DNA from 2 places in the Microbacterium insulae genome. Region 2 is predicted to be linked to the other one. Evidence: predicted binding sites of a transcription regulator. Region 2 holds the regulator's gene; the other holds the start of a gene.
The links. Region 2 encodes HspR, which represses chaperone genes until heat shock. Its sites were predicted from a motif close to AAGTTGAGTCNNNNNGACTCAACTT; they were not measured.

Region 1: a site for HspR is predicted at 1,776-1,800, ahead of ACFQ0P_RS11705 (ATP-dependent Clp protease ATP-binding subunit). Genes of this name have one in related genera too.

Annotation. Positions count from the first base shown of each region.
Region 1 covers NZ_JBHTII010000001.1:2,502,363-2,505,766, reverse strand. Annotated here, with positions in the region: gene ACFQ0P_RS11705 (ATP-dependent Clp protease ATP-binding subunit) at 1-1,758, opposite strand, end outside; gene ACFQ0P_RS11700 (aminotransferase) at 1,933-3,404, shown strand, end outside.
Region 2 covers NZ_JBHTII010000001.1:1,136,267-1,139,670, forward strand. Annotated here, with positions in the region: gene ACFQ0P_RS05380 (DUF2252 domain-containing protein) at 1-991, shown strand, start outside; gene ACFQ0P_RS05385 (MmcQ/YjbR family DNA-binding protein) at 1,125-1,529, opposite strand; gene ACFQ0P_RS05390 (heat shock protein transcriptional repressor HspR) at 1,574-2,056, opposite strand; gene ACFQ0P_RS05395 (DnaJ C-terminal domain-containing protein) at 2,072-3,070, opposite strand; gene ACFQ0P_RS05400 (nucleotide exchange factor GrpE) at 3,088-3,404, opposite strand, start outside.

The sequences.
Region 1 (3,404 bases), 1.4 Mb from region 2:
GGTCTTGCCGACACCCGTCGGGCCGAGGAACAGGAACGAGCCGACCGGCCTGCGCGCGTCGCCCATGCCGGTGCGGTTGCGGCGGACGGCCTTGGCGACCGCGGCGACGGCGTCATCCTGCCCGATGACCCGGTCGTGCAGCTCGTCCTCCAGCTGCGCGAGGCGCTCCCGCTCGGTCTCGGTCAGACGGTTCACCGGGATGCCGGTGGCCCGGCTGATCACCGCGGCGATCTCGGGCTCGCCCACGATCGCCTCGCCGCGGGCCGCGGCACCCGATGCGGTCGCGTCGTCGAGGCGCGCCTGGACCGCGGCGATCCGATCGCGGATGCGCGAGGCCTCCTCGTAGTGCTCGGCCGACACGGCGGCGTTCTTGTCGGCCTCGAGGGTCGCGAGCTCCTCCAGCAGACCACTCACGTCGACCTTCGCGCCGAGTCGCAGCCGCAGCCGCGCGCCGGCCTGATCGATGAGGTCGATCGCCTTGTCGGGCAGCACGCGCTCGGTCAGGTACCGATCGCTGAGCTCGACGGCGGCCCGGATGGCGTCGTCGGTGTAGACGATGCCGTGGTGCTCCTCGTAGGCGGGCTTGAGCCCCTGGAGGATCAGCACGGCGTCCGCCACCGTCGGCTCGCCGACCCGGACGGGCTGGAACCGGCGCTCGAGGGCGGGGTCCTTCTCGACGACGCGGTACTCCTTGAGCGTCGTCGCGCCGACGAGGTGCAGCTCACCGCGCGCGAGGCGCGGCTTGAGGATGTTCCCGGCGTCCATGCCGCCGTCTCCGGCGCCGCCCGCGCCGACCACGGTGTGGACCTCGTCGATGAAGATCACCAGCTCGCCGCGGTGCGCGGCGATCTCGTCCATCGTCTTGGTGAGGCGCTCCTCGAAGTCGCCGCGGTAGCGGGTGCCGGCGAGCATGGCGGGGAGATCCAGCGCGATCACGCGCTTGCCGAGCAGCTGCTCGGGCACGGCGCCGTCGACGATGGCCTGGGCCAGCCCCTCGACGATCGCGGTCTTGCCGACGCCCGCCTCCCCGACCAGCACGGGGTTGTTCTTCGTGCGGCGGCTGAGGATCTCGATGGTCTGCTCGATCTCGTCGGCGCGGCCGATGACCGGGTCCAGAGCGCCCTCGAGGGCACGGGCGGTGAGGTCGGTCCCGTAGGTGTCGAGCATCGGGGTCGCCGATGCCGCGGCATCCGCCTGCTCCTGCGTCGCCGGCGCGGCGCCGGCGGTCACGGTCTCGCGCAGCCCCTGAGTGAGAGCCTCCGCGGTGACTCCGGCCCGCGCGAGCACCTGGCCCGCCGGGGTGTCCTGCGCGAGCACGAGTGCGAAGAAGAGGTGCTCGGGGTCGACGTAGGTCGACCCTGAAGAGCGCGCGACCTGGAAGGCGTGGAACAGCGCGCGCTGCACCGACGGGGTGATGACCGCACCGTCGACGTCGGCGGGGTCGGATGCCGCGGGCAGGCGCTCGTCGGTCGCGCGAAGGATCGCGCGGGGGTCGGCGCCGATGTGCTCGACCGCGTCGCGGGCGGGTGCCTCGTCGACGAGGATCCGCAGCAGGTGGAGCGCGTCGAGCTCGCGCTGTCCGCGCTCGAGGGCGAAGCGCCCGGCACGCTGAAGGAGCTCCTGCGTGCGCGCTCCGAGGAAGCGACTGAGGTCGATCGACCGCTCCGCGCGCGCTCGCTCGCCCGCCAGGTAACGAGCGAGGAACTCGTCGAACGAGCTTCCGGTGTCGTCGGCGGAGGGGGTGAAGTCTTCGGGCATTCGGTTTCTCTCCTGAGAACTTGAGTGGAGTCGTGTCAAGTTTACGAACTTGAGCACAGCCGTATCAACTTAAACGGTCGATCGTCGGGCGTATTCCCAGACCCCGGGGACCGTTCCGTGCCGGCGGTTCCGCGGGCGGTAATCTCGATCCACCGTCCCGACAGGATCCGCACCATGCCCCACCCCCGCCCTGACTCCGCTGCCGGCCCCGTGGCGATCGTGCAGCCCGCACCGCCCGAGATCGACGAGGCGGCCGCCGCGCAGATCGCGCGCGATCACTGGGGCATCGCGGCGACCGCTCGGACGCTGGGCAGTCATCAGGACCGCAACTTCCTGCTCACACCGGCGCACGGCGACCGGCTGCTGCTCAAGATCGCCAACCCGAGCGTCTCGGCCGCCGAGCTGGAGGCGCAGTCCGCCGCCGCGGCCCTGCTGGCCGAGCAGGCGGGATGCCGCGCCCCGCGAGCCATCGCCCCCACGGGCGGCGCGACCGCCGTGCGCCTCGACCTCGACGGCGTCCGGGTGCATGCCCGCCTCCTGGAGTTCCTCGCGGGTCGCACACTGTCCGGTCACCTGCCGCCGCGGGTCGTCGAGGAGATGGGCTCCCTGGCCGCCCGCGTCGCCCTCGCGCTGGACGGACTCGACGCCCCCGGGGCGGAGCGCGTCCACCAGTGGGATCTGCGGTATGCGCGCACCGTCCTGGACGAACTGCTGCCCCACATCGCCGACGACCCCCTGCGAGCGCGCGTGACGGATGCCGCGGCATCCGCGTGGTCCGTCATCGAGGATCTGGGCGACCGCCTCCCGGTGCAGTTCATCCACGGCGACCTCACCGACGACAACGTCGTCACCGCCGACCCCGTCACGCGGCTGCCAGACGGCGTGATCGACCTCGGCGACCTCAACCGCACGTGGACGGTCGGCGAACTGGCGATCACCGTCTCGTCGCTGCTGCACCACGACGGCGTCGACCTTCGCGCCGCGATGCGCGCCGTGTCGGCCTACGACCGGGTGCGGCCGCTCGGAGACCCGGAGGTCGCGGCCCTCTGGCCTCTGGTCGTGGTGCGGGCGGCCACGCTCGTGGCGAGCGCGCACCACGTGCTGGCGACCGACCCGGGCAACGCGTACGCGGCGGGCAACCTCGAGCACGAGCTCGCGATCCTCGACGCGGCGACCTCCGTGCCGCTCGCGGTGGCGACGGCGCTCGTGTCCGACGCGACAGGGCGTGCGATCGCATCGCTCGGCCTCCCGCCCGCGGCGCCCCTGCTGCCCGGGCTCGATTCGCAGGACGTCGCGGTCGCCGACCTCACCCCCACGAGCCCCGCCCTCGACGCGGGGCGGTGGCTCGAGGCATCCGTCGAAGAAGACGTCCTGAGCGGATGCCTCGACCCCGCGCGCGCCGCCGTCGCCCGATTCGGGGAGGCCCGGCTCACGCGCTCGCGGCCGCACGATCCGGACGAGCCGCACAACGTCGCGCTCGGCGCCGAGCTGAGATTCGTCGCCGCGCAGCCCGTCGCCGCCCCGTGGGCGGGCACGGTGATCCACGGCGCGGCCGGCGTGACGCTGCGATCCCCCGCCGCGGACCTCGTCCTGGACGGCGTGTGCGCTGCCGTCCCCGACGGCGAGGAGGTCGCGGCGGGCGACCA
Region 2 (3,404 bases):
GTGGGACGTCAAGCGCCTCGTCACGAGCATCGTCATCGCCGGTCAGTCGACCGATCGCGACGAGGCAGTCGTGAGGGATGCCGCGCTCGGCGCCGTGCGCACGTACGCCCGAGCCCTGCTGAACGGCGCGAAGCGCAGCCCGCTCAAGCGCTACTACGACCACTTCGACGCCGACGCCGCGGCGGACTCCCTCGACCCCGAGTCCGCCGACGCGCTCCACCAGGCTGTGAAGGACGCCGAGAAGCGCACGGCGAACCGCGCGGTCCGTAAGCTGACGACGCGCGAGGAGTCGGGCCGCCTCGTCTTCACCGAGCTGCCGCCGACGATGACGCACGTCGACCCGCGCATCGAGGAGCGCATCAACGACTACATCGCGGTGTACCAGCAGTCGGCGAACGTCGACATCCGCGTGCTGCTGCAGAAGTACCACGTGTCGGACATCGCGCGCCGGGTCGTCGGCGTGGGGAGCGTCGGCACGCGGTGCTACCTCATCGCGCTGTCCGACGGCGACGGGAACGCCCTGCTCCTCCAGGCGAAGGAGGCGGGGCAGAGCGTCCTCATCGAGTACGGCGGCGTCGAGCAGCCCGAGGCCGCCAGCCGCTACATCGCCGCGCACGGCGAGGGCGGGCGGGTCGTGGCCATGCAGCGGGTGCTCCAGGCGGTGTCCGACCCGTTCCTCGGGCACCTCACCGGGCCACCGGCGGAGGGAGGCCCGGACCGCTCCTTCTACGTGCGTCAGTTCCACGACAAGAAGGGCGGGTTCGACATGGACACGCTCGAGGACCCGGCGTTCCGGTGGTACGCGGACGCGTGCGCCTCGACGCTCGCGCGGGCGCACGGCCAGTCGCCGACCGCCTCCGTCGTCGCGGGCTACGTCGGGCGCGGCCGCGTCGTGGGCGAAGCGATCCTCGAGTGGTCGTACGCGTACGCCGACCTCTCCCGGGCCGACTGGGAGCTCTTCCGCCGCCACCGCGGCATCGACGCGGGGTGATCGAGGCCGCGTGCCTCGCGTCGAGAACCCACGATCTCGCCGAGGACGCACCCTGCCGACGTCGGGGGCGTGGTCGCTCGGCGATAACACACGATCTCGGCGTGCCCGCCCCCGGCTCGGCGCCGGGAACGGGTCAAGGCTGCGCGTCGAGCCACGCCTGCGCGACGCGTTTCGGGGCGCGCAGGAGCCACGCGTCCGTGATCACCTCGCGGAGGTGCTCCTCCTCGATCGCGTCGAGCCGCACGAGCACGGCCGGGAACCCGTCGAAGTGCGGGATCGTGAAGAAGGCGTCGGGGTAGGTCTCCAGCAGCGCGTCCTTGACGTCGAGCCCGTCGGTGCGCACGCCGATCACGACGCCGTCGGGCCATGATCGTCCGAGCTTCTCCAGCGCCGCGAGGTCGGTCGCCGCCGGACCGCGCTCCCAGGCGAAGGCACCGGCTGCGGTGCGCCAGGTCGCACCCCCGCGATGGCCGTCGATCCGTTCGATGACACCCGGGAGCGCCATCGCGCACGCGCGGACGTCGTCGAGGGTCGCCATGGGTTCATGGTGCCGGGGGGCGCGGCATCCCGCCACCCCTCTGCTCAGTGCTGGGGTGCGCTCGCCGCGGGGTCCGCGTCGGAGTCCCCGCGCTCGAGCTGGTGACGCGGACGCCACACGACGAGCTCGGTCGCGCGCCGTACGCGCGTTCCGCTGCGCAGCGTCACGACCGAACCGGTCGCGCCGGCGGCGAAGACCCGTGCGCCGGGGCGCCGCTCGAGCTCGATGCGGACGCGCTCCTCGAGGTCGCGGACGCGTCCGTGGAGTTCGCGCACGCGGTCCTCGAGCTCGAGGATCCGCGCGATCGCGGGCAAGCCGATCCCCTCGGCCGACATCCGCGCGACCTCGCGCAGCTGCGACACGTGACGCAGCGAATAGCGGCGCGAGCCGCCGGGCGTGCGGGCGGGGACGACGAGCCCGAGCCGGTCGTACTGACGGAGGGTCTGCGGGTGCATGCCCGAGAGCTCGGCGGCGACGGCGATCGCGAAGATCGGCGCGTCGTCGTCGATGTCGTGCTGCTCGCCCATCACCCTCACATCCTCTTAGCCGCGCGCCTTCGACATGAGCTCGGCGCGCGGATTCTCCTTCGGCTCGAGCTCGTGGTACCGCTCGAGCGCCTCCCGCGCGGCGTCGTCGAGGTGCGACGGCACGGCGACCTGCACCTCGGCGAGGAGGTCGCCCGTGCCCTTCGACGTCTCGACCCCGCGACCCTTCACGCGCAGCACACGACCGGACGGCGTGCCGGGGGCCACGCGCAGCTTGACGGGGTCGCCGCCGAGCGTCGGCACCTCGATCGTCGCGCCGAGCGCCGCCTCGGTGAAGGTCACCGGAACGGTCACGCGCAGGTTGAGGCCGTCGCGCGTGAACACGGGATGCGGCCGCACGGTGACCTGCACGACGATGTCGCCGGTCTCGCCGCCGTCGGGCGACGGGCGCCCGCGTCCGCGCAGCCGGATCTTCTGGCCGTCGGCGACGCCGGCGGGGATCTTCACCTTGAACGGTTTTCCGTCTTCGCCCTGCAGGGTGATCGTCTCGCCCTTGGTCGCGGTGATGAAGTCGATCGTCGTCCGCGCGGTGACGTCGGCGCCGCGCGTCGGCCCACCGAACCCGCGGTAGCCGCCGGTCGACTGGCCGAACCGGCCCGAGCCGAAGCCCCCGCCCCGCTGCTGGTTGAACATCGAGAAGATGTCGTCGAAGTCCTCGGCCTGGTAGCGCGTGCCTCCGCCGCGACCCTGGTTGAACATGCTGAAGACGTCTTCGAAGCCGCCGTTGCCGCCCTGGCCGGCGGCGGTGAAGCGCGCCCCGGAGCCCATCGCCCGGATCTGGTCGTACTCCTTGCGCTGCTCCGCGTCGGAGAGCACCGAGTACGCCTCGCTGACCTCCTTGAACTTCGCCTCCGCCTTCGGATCCCCCGCATTGGAATCCGGGTGGTAGGTGCGCGCGAGCTTGCGGTAGGTCTTCTTGAGATCGGCGTCGGTGACGTCCTTGGACACCCCGAGGACCGAGTAGAAGTCCTTGTCGAACCAGTCCTGGCTGGCCATGGATGCTCCTCCCCGGTCTACTCGGCCGGCACCGCGACGACCACCTTGGCCGGGCGGAGCTCCACCGAGCCGAGACGGTAGCCCGTCTCGACGACTTCGAGGATCGTCGGGGCCTCGACGCCCGGGGTCGGGGCCTGGAAGATCGCCTCATGCTGCTGCGGGTCGAACAGCTCACCCGCGGCACCGTACGTGGTCAGCCCCATCCGTTCGGCGACGGCGCGGACCTTCTCGGCGATCGCCGCGAACGGCGTGCCCTCCTCGAGGTCTCCGTGCTTGTCGGCACGGTCGAGGTCGTCGAGCACCGGCAGGAGGCCCTTGGCCACCGAGCCCTTGG